2 regions of the Brevibacillus sp. AF8 genome follow, and region 2 is predicted to be linked to the other one. Evidence: riboswitches for the same ligand, from Rfam matches in the RefSeq annotation. Region 2 holds a riboswitch; the other holds the start of a gene.
The links. A riboswitch is a leader RNA that binds a small molecule or an ion and turns the genes downstream of it on or off. The one in region 2 is predicted to bind S-adenosylmethionine.
Positions count from the first base shown of each region.

Region 1: linked by a shared signal. The riboswitch ahead of metH (methionine synthase) and the one ahead of KB186_RS21005 (MetQ/NlpA family ABC transporter substrate-binding protein) in region 2 are both predicted to bind S-adenosylmethionine.

Region 1 is NZ_JAGQDN010000002.1:122,721-127,032, forward strand. Features, by position in the region: gene KB186_RS03655 (YcdB/YcdC domain-containing protein) at 1-2,170, shown strand, start outside; gene KB186_RS03660 (YjcZ family sporulation protein) at 2,236-2,343, opposite strand; SAM riboswitch class I at 2,556-2,657, shown strand; gene metH (methionine synthase) at 2,757-4,312, shown strand, end outside.
Region 2 is NZ_JAGQDN010000018.1:90,006-94,317, forward strand. Features, by position in the region: gene KB186_RS20995 (Na-translocating system protein MpsC family protein) at 103-459, opposite strand; gene KB186_RS21000 (hypothetical protein) at 786-1,292, opposite strand; SAM riboswitch class I at 1,587-1,689, shown strand; gene KB186_RS21005 (MetQ/NlpA family ABC transporter substrate-binding protein) at 1,792-2,622, shown strand; gene KB186_RS21010 (methionine ABC transporter ATP-binding protein) at 2,665-3,702, shown strand; gene KB186_RS21015 (methionine ABC transporter permease) at 3,702-4,312, shown strand, end outside.

The sequences.
Region 1 (4,312 bases), on a different contig from region 2:
GAGTGCAAGTGAGGAATCGGTGGAGGAAGTGAGGTTTACAAAGGAAATGGAATTGCGGATCAGAGATGCGATTGCAAAGAATAAACACAAGAATCGAAACCGAATTTTCGTGGCTGGTTCGCTGGCAGCTTGCTTGGCGGTTACTGCTGTGGGAATGCACCAGCAAGGCTGGTTTCCACAGTTGCCAAATGGCAAAAATGTAACGAATGCGATTGCAACGACTGCTACGGAAACAAATAATAAAGAGGCAAATCAGAACAGTGTAATGGTGTCGGCGGAAGATGCCGTCTTACCATTGAAAAAAGTGATTCCAGCCTTGAGCAAGATGACAATAAGAGTGGATCGTACAAGCTATGGATTCAGTGCACTAACTTTACTGGAAGGGGATACTGCGCGTGCCAATGTTGTCTATGATACACAGACAGGACAAATTGAGAGCTTTACAATAAACGGTGAGCGGAAAGAACAGAAGGAGATAAACTTGCCATCATCCAAGACTGCGGCGAAAGCAGCAAGCGCATTTCTTCAAGCTTTTTTGGGGGAGGAAAGTAAGACCTATCAGCTCGTCGAGACTCAGATCTACACCGACGAGCATATGGTAAAAGGCCCATGGATGAGCGTGAATTATCAACGGATCGAAAACGGCCAGCCCGTTCCGTTCGACGTATTGTCGGTTGGAATTGACGAACGTGAGCAAGTCGCGTTTTTCGGGCGATTGAACAAGAGCGAACAAGCCTTTTTCACCAAGCTGACAGATGCCATGCCCGATTTGAGCCCATCCCTTCTTCTTTTGGATAAAGAAAAGAACCACGATGGCATGTCATTCATTTTGGGGAAAACGAACAAAGAGGGTCATGAAGTTTCTCTTGTGATCACTGGCAATGGTCAAGCATTGGAACATTATAGGCTTCTGTTTAAGGATGAAAAGGAAGCAAAGAGCCAGAAAAGAGCAGAAGGAGCAAAAGCATTGGAGCAAGAGCGACAGTTCCTGAACAAGCTGCTCGGGGCTGATAGCGAGAACTATCGGTTGTTGGACGCCAACCATCCGGGATTGTACCTGAGATACTATAACGGGATGCCGGTGTTGTCTGATGAAATAAGCATCGAAACAACCGACTCTGGCCACCTCGAATATTTCAATAAGGGGCTCGAATCATTTGAGCCGTCGCAGTACCCGGATGTATCGACTGCTGTGTCAGAAGAGGTAGCCATCAAAGAGCTGAGCGAGCATATGAAGCTTCGGTACGTGCAGAATCCGAGAATACAGCCACAATCAAATCAAGGGGATATGTGGCAGCCCATTCTGGAGTACACACCAGCTGTTTCCTTCATGCAAAGAGGACGTGAAGATGGTCAGGAGTGGTATATCGACGCGACCAATGGCAAGATGGTGTATGGAACGGGAGATAACGGGCTTGCTTATGATCAGTTGAATACGAAGGAAGCACATCCGATCGAATCTCCAAAGGAATACGTCAAGGTTCGCTCCAAGGATGAGGCAAAAGCGTTGCTGCAAGCGGAATTCGGCATACAAGTGGATGACTCGACCTATAGAGAGAGTAACCGTGACGGACGCAAGGAATACGTCTGGAATGATAAAAATGACAAGTATATCGGCGTAGAAGTTCTCGCAGAAACAGGCAGTGTCGTCGGGCTGGGGTCACCGCGATCCGATACAGCAGTGACAGTCAAACGCGAGCAAGCGGAAGAGGCTGCACTTGCCTTTCTGCCTAAATACGTTGATCCAGGCATAAAAGAAGTGCAATTGGCGCAAGTCATACAGCCAGACGAAACGAATCCTGTGTCTTCGGGCGAATGGGAATTCAGATATCTCATGAGCAAGGATGGCATTCCAGTACAGGATCGCTGGCCGAAAGCGGCTTATTCAGTAACAGTCGATCCGTCTTCTGGCAAAGTGACAAAGTTCGAAAACTACAGAGAGACGCACGAGTTGGTGGAGCTTCCAGCATCCGACGAGATCGTCTCGAAAGACAAGGCTGTTGAGGCGTATTTACGAGTCATGCCATTAAAGCTGGTCTATTTGAGGAGAGATGTGGATGGGCAAAAATTAGCTCAACCAAAGCTGGCGTATGTGCCGTGGAGTGACGAAAAGCTGGCGTTCAAATATATTACTCTGGATGCTGTGACAGGCAAGATCATCACCAAATAACAAGAAAAAAAGGCTATCCCGAAGCCATTCCTGATGGCTTTTGGGATAGCCTTTTTTACACTTATCTAACAGTCGTCACACGAGCACCCGATAATAACCAACAGGATAAACAGCACGAGCACGATTGCGAAGCAGTCACCGAAGAATCCGTTACCGCAGAAAGATGTACTCATCTTTGTTTCCCCTCCTTTCCGTTATACTCCAGTCTATACACGAATGCCGATATTGGACTGGGCGGATGCCCACTTAGGCAAAAATGGGCGGGTAAGAAGAGAAGCTCAGTAAAAAATAGACAATTCACAATTGACGGGGAGACAAAAGGGGTGTTAAGATACTTGCAAACATTCAAGACATTTCGCAAACCAACTAAATGACAAGTGTACGACTCTTATCCAGAGAGGCAGAGGGACTGGCCTGATGAAGCCTCGGCAACCGGTAAAAATCCGGTGCCAATTCCAGCAAAGCTACGTGCTTTGAAAGATAAGAGGATGTCTCAGGCGTTTTCGTATCTGCTGACAAATCCTCTTCTTTCAAAGAAGAGGATTTTTTTATTTACCCAGATGCAAGGGAGAAAAGGGGCACGTCAATGAAACCAACTTTTCGCGAACAGCTTTCCCGGAAAATTCTGATTCTGGACGGTGCAATGGGCACCATGCTTCAACAGGCGAATCTGACTGCTGATGATTTCGGCGGTGAAGCCTATGATGGCTGTAATGAACTCCTGAACTTGACCAGACCAGATGTGATTCGTTCCATTCACGAGAAATATTTAGAGGCAGGCGCAGACATCGTCGAGACAAATACGTTTGGTGCTGCTTCCATTGTTTTGGCCGAGTACGATGTGCCAGAGAAAGACCTTGAGATCAATATAGCGGCAGCTCGCTTGGCCAGAGAAGCGGTGGATGCCTATTCCACGGAGGAGTGGCCGCGTTTTGTAGCAGGTGCCATGGGACCGACGACCAAAACCCTTTCGTTGACAGGCGGTGTCACCTTCGAAGAACTGATCGAGGCATATTATCGTCAGGCAAAAGGTCTGATTCTCGGCGGCTCCGATGTTCTTCTTTTAGAAACCTCGCAAGATACGTTGAACGTCAAGGCTGGCGGGATCGGGATTCGCAAAGCTTTTGAAGAGCTTGGACAGGAGATCCCCGTGATGCTGTCAGGTACGATTGAGCCGATGGGCACGACGCTGGCGGGCCAAAATATCGAGGCGTTTTACGTCTCCTTGGAGCATATAAAGCCTGTCTCTATAGGTCTGAACTGTGCGACAGGACCTGAGTTCATGCGTGATCATCTGCGGACACTATCAGGAATTGCCCAATGTGCGGTCAGCTGTTATCCGAACGCAGGTTTGCCAGATGAGAACGGTCATTATCATGAAACGCCACAGGGACTTGCCTCGAAAATGCGGGCGTTCGCGGAACAGGGCTGGATAAACGTCGCTGGCGGTTGCTGCGGAACAACGCCTGACCATATTCAAGCGATGGCAGAAGCATTGAAAGACTGCAAGCCGCGCAGTGCTGCTGTAGAACCGCTGAGCGCGGTCTCCGGGATCGAGGTCGTTTACGTCGAAGATGACAATCGTCCCTTGCTCGTAGGGGAGAGGACCAATGTCATCGGTTCCAAAAAATTTCGTGATCTGATTGCAGCTGGTCACTATGAAGAAGCGTCTGATATTGCCCGAGCCCAAGTAAAGCGTGGTGCACATGTCATCGATATATGCTTGGCTGACCCCGACCGTGATGAATACGAAGATATGGAAAAATTCCTACAGTTCATCGTGAAAAAAGTAAAAGCACCGCTCATGATCGACTCGACAGATGCCAAGGTCATGGAGCTGGGACTTCGCTATTCGCAAGGGAAGGCCATTCTCAACTCAATTAACCTGGAAGACGGGTTGGATCGATTTGAGGAAGTGGTTCCGCTTATTCACAAGTTCGGTGCCTCCGTTGTCGTCGGAACGATTGAAGAAGCGGGTATGGCTATCACTCGCGAAAAGAAGCTGGAGGTCGCGCAACGTTCGTATGACATTCTCGTCAACCAGTATGGAATAAAGCCACAGGATATTATTTTTGATCCACTTGTCTTTCCAGTAGGGACAGGGGATGAACAATACATCGGCTCTGCCAAGGAAACCGTAGA
Region 2 (4,312 bases):
AGAGCACTTTTCTTCGTAAACAAAGAGAAGTGACACCCGTTTTACGCAAAGTCTACGGTCTCCCCTTAAGATAGATCAAAAGAGAAAATCCGAACGATTGCGTCAGGTATTCAGTTCTGATTCAGCTAAAATAACATTCGTGATCGCCCACTGCGTAGGCGCATCATAGTCCCTCAGCACGGCTTCCAACGGCAACCCCATCTCTTCTTCCAGTCGTTCTCTCAGTTTCTTCTTATAAAGAAGGGACATGCGAAAATCGACTTCGAGCTTGAGGGCCGGCGCTTCTCCTTCCAACGCTTGTGAGCGCGGAGAGCGACGATGCTTGGCTTGGAACGTAATCATCTGGTTTTCAATCGTGACTCGGAGCAAAGTCGTTCCAAATCCGAACAACTCTTTTGCTATCTCATTATAGATGGCAGACAGCTTTTTTCTGGTTTCATTGGAGTCCACGAGAGTCATGTCATCACCTGCGATAGCTGGCATAGAGTTCATTCGCTCTCATTATACAAATGATTTCCCGATTCTTCAATAGAATATTCGTATTTAGATCAATTTCATATAATTGCGTGAATTGATCTACCGGGATTTACCGGACAGGGGACTATGCGATACCTTCTGCCCCTCCCCCCTTTCAGGGTGGGCAGTTCTCTCGTGGTCTGTCAGAAAATTAAATTTCAGATTTTTCTATCCCCACTTGGAGGCGAGTACAACGCCAAAAAAAACATCTCGATTCACCATAAACAGTGAACCGAGATGTTTTTTCGTTTTTGGTATTTTGTTATGTGTTACAGCTCATTCTGGTGTTGTGCTATTTTAACTGCAACTTTACCTTCCATGTTCTCATCTGACGAAAGCGAAACTGTATGCGAACCAGTTCCCCAAGGCGAGCTACTTATTTCAAATTTTTGATTACCATAAGGTGGTACTCTAAAGAACATTTTCTGACTACCGGATGAATCAGTAACGGACACTTTGATCTCGTAGGTTCCACTATTATATACCCACACTTTAACCCAACCATAGCCCTCTGGAATATTAAAATTTTTGGAATCCGTTTTGGCATTCTTAATTGGAACGTCGTCAATCGGTCTTTCAGATCCCATAGGTTCCAATAACTTCATAAAAGATTTTGCGGAAGTATCCGGATATTTAACCTGATTAACCTTAACGTGACTCTCCGGATATTTTTCTTTTACAACTGCATCATGTGATGATGCCATAGCACTAGATCCAATAGATAGACTGCTAAGTAAAAGAGCTGCTGCAATTGTACCTTTAACAGATCTTTTCATAATAATCCTCCATCACTAGTAATTTGGAATTATCTTCCTATTAAGTATATTACATGGCAATAAATGGAAAATCAATAATTAATATGGAAAATATTCAAAAAATGACAGACTCTCATCCCGCCCGATTGGTGGTTGTACAGGAGTAATGCGAAAGGAAGGTAGAATCACCACATTTTTCGCAAATATCACATTCATTTGAAAAAAACTTTGACATCCACGTTGGTGCAAGATATAATCCAACTATTCGAATAAGGATTAGCGATTTTATCTTTCGTTAAAATTTCATAGCACATTCTCTTATGAAGAGAGGTTGAGGGACTGGCCCTATGACACCTCGGCAACCTATCGCAAACGATATGGTGCCAAATCCAGCGGAATTTATTCCGACAGATAAGAGAGGTATTGTTGCAGTGTGTTTACATACTCGCAGTTTTCGCCTCTTCTGTCGGAAGAGGCTTTTTTCGTTTCCATCTTACATCCAGAGAAAAGGGGTATTTTCATGAAAAAGACTGGTCTACTGCTCACTACACTGCTGCTCGCTGCATCGCTCGTAACGGCTTGCGGTGGTAAACAAGAAGCTGCGCCTGCTAACGGTGGCACTGCTGCTGAACAAACCTCACTCAAGGTCGGCGTCACTGGCGGCCCGCACGAAGAGATTCTCAACAAAGTAAAAGAAGTCGCCAAAGGCAAAGGACTCGACGTCGAAGTCGTCGTTTTCAACGATTACGTACAGCCGAACCAAGCTCTCGATAAAGGAAATCTCGATGTAAACAGCTTCCAAACCATTCCGTTCTTGGCGAAGTTCAATCAGGATCACAAAACAAAGATCGTCGAGGTCGGAAAAACCGTGACGTATCCAATGGGTCTTTACTCCACCAAGCATAAAAAAGTCGAGGATATCCCGGCAGGCGGTGTTGTCGGCATTCAAAACGACCCGACCAACCGAGCACGCGCATTGCTGCTCTATCAGGCAGCTGGCTTGATTAAGCTCAAGGATGGCGTGGGTGACAACGCAACACCATTGGACATCGTGGAAAATCCGAAAAATTTGCAATTCAAAGAGCTGGAGGCTGCTTTCCTGGCACGCTCGCTGAATAACGTAGAGGTTGCTTCGATTAATACGAATTTCGCAATGGAAGCTGGCTACTCTCCGAAAAAAGACGCGATCTTCGCTGAGAAGGCTGACTCTCCGTACGTGAACATCTTGGCAGTCAACGAAACCAACAAAGACAACCCTGCCGTCAAAAAGCTGGTGGACATCTACCGCTCGGAAGAAGTGAAAAAATTCATCGACGAGCGTTTTGAAGGAGCTGTACTGCCGTCCTGGTAAGATCGACGCCAGGAACATCAAGAACAACAAGGAGAACTCGTTATGATACAGCTAACCGATATTCATAAGTCGTATCAAGTAGGAAACAAGCAGGTAAAAGCATTGAAGGGCGTATCCCTGCAGGTGGAAAAAGGGCAAATCTACGGGGTGATCGGCTTTAGCGGAGCGGGGAAAAGCACCCTGCTCCGTACCATCAACCTGTTGGAGAAGCCAACTAGCGGTTCTGTGATCGTCAATGGCCAGAACATGCTGACCCTCAAGGAAAAAGAGCTGCGGCAAGCTCGCAAAAAGATCGGGATTATTTTTCAACACTTCAACCTGCTCTCTTCCTATAATGTCTTTGACAATGTGGCGGAAATCTTGCGGATGAATCGCGTCCCCAAAGATGTCATTAAGCGCAAGGTAGAAGACCTTCTCGGCTTGGTTGGCTTGTCTGATAAAGCAAATGCTTATCCTTCTCAGCTATCCGGTGGACAAAAGCAACGGGTGGGCATCGCTCGTGCGCTTGCGACTGATCCGGAAATCCTGCTCTGCGACGAAGCGACTTCCGCTCTCGACCCGCAGACGACCGAATCGATTCTCGAGCTGTTGCTCGACATCAATCGAAAGTTTAACCTGACTATCGTGCTGATTACACATGAAATGCAGGTCATCAAAAAAATCTGCGACCAGGTAGCTATCATAGAAAACGGTGTCGTCATCGAGCAAGGCTCTGTTCTGGATGTGTTCAGCAATCCGCAAGAGCAAACGACCCGCAATTTTATCAAAACGGTTTTTGACGATCAGGTACCACAGGAGATTTTGTCCAAGATAAAAGAAACCGGACCCGTTTCCAAAATTGTTCGCGTTGCCTTTCGCGGAGATGCCGCTCTCGATCCAGTTCTAGGCACCTTGTCCGCACACTTTCCGATTAGCACCAATCTGTTGTACGGCTCGATTACGACCATTAAGGGAACGGCGCTCGGCATTTTGCTATTGCACATTTCTGGTGAAGACCAGCCCATTCAAGACGGCATTCGCTTCTTGCGGGAATCCGTCTACCGCGTAGATATTGTGTCACCAGAGGAGGTGCGGAGCTAATGGAGCGTCTGATTGAAATGATTCCGGTATTCGGGCAATCCCTGCAAGAGACTGTCATCATGGTCGGGTTTTCGTTGTTCATTGCGACATTGATCGGGATTCCGCTCGGGATTTTGTTGGTCATCACACAGGCGAATCACCTTTTCCCGAACAAGATCATCTATCACACCCTGAATACGCTCATCAACATTGTGCGTTCACTGCCTTTTATTATTCTTATGGTTGCGATCATTCCTTTTACGGAGTTGATCGTGGGCACCTCGATTGGGATTGAGGGAGCCATTGTGCCGCTCATCGTCTATACGACACCTTACATCTCACGCCTGATGGAAACGGCCCTGCATGACGTAGATCGCGGCGTGATCGAAGCGTACCAAGCGATGGGCGCATCCCGGACGCAGATTATTTTTCGCATCATGCTGCGTGAAGCACGACCTGGCATCGTCCTCTGCCTGACGATTGCGACCATCGGTTTGATCGGTGCCACTGCTATGGCGGGCGCAGTCGGTGCCGGTGGATTGGGCGATCTCGCCTTGCGCTACGGCTACCAGCAATGGGACATCGAAGTCATGATCATTACCGTCATTATCCTTGTCGTCTTGGTCCAGCT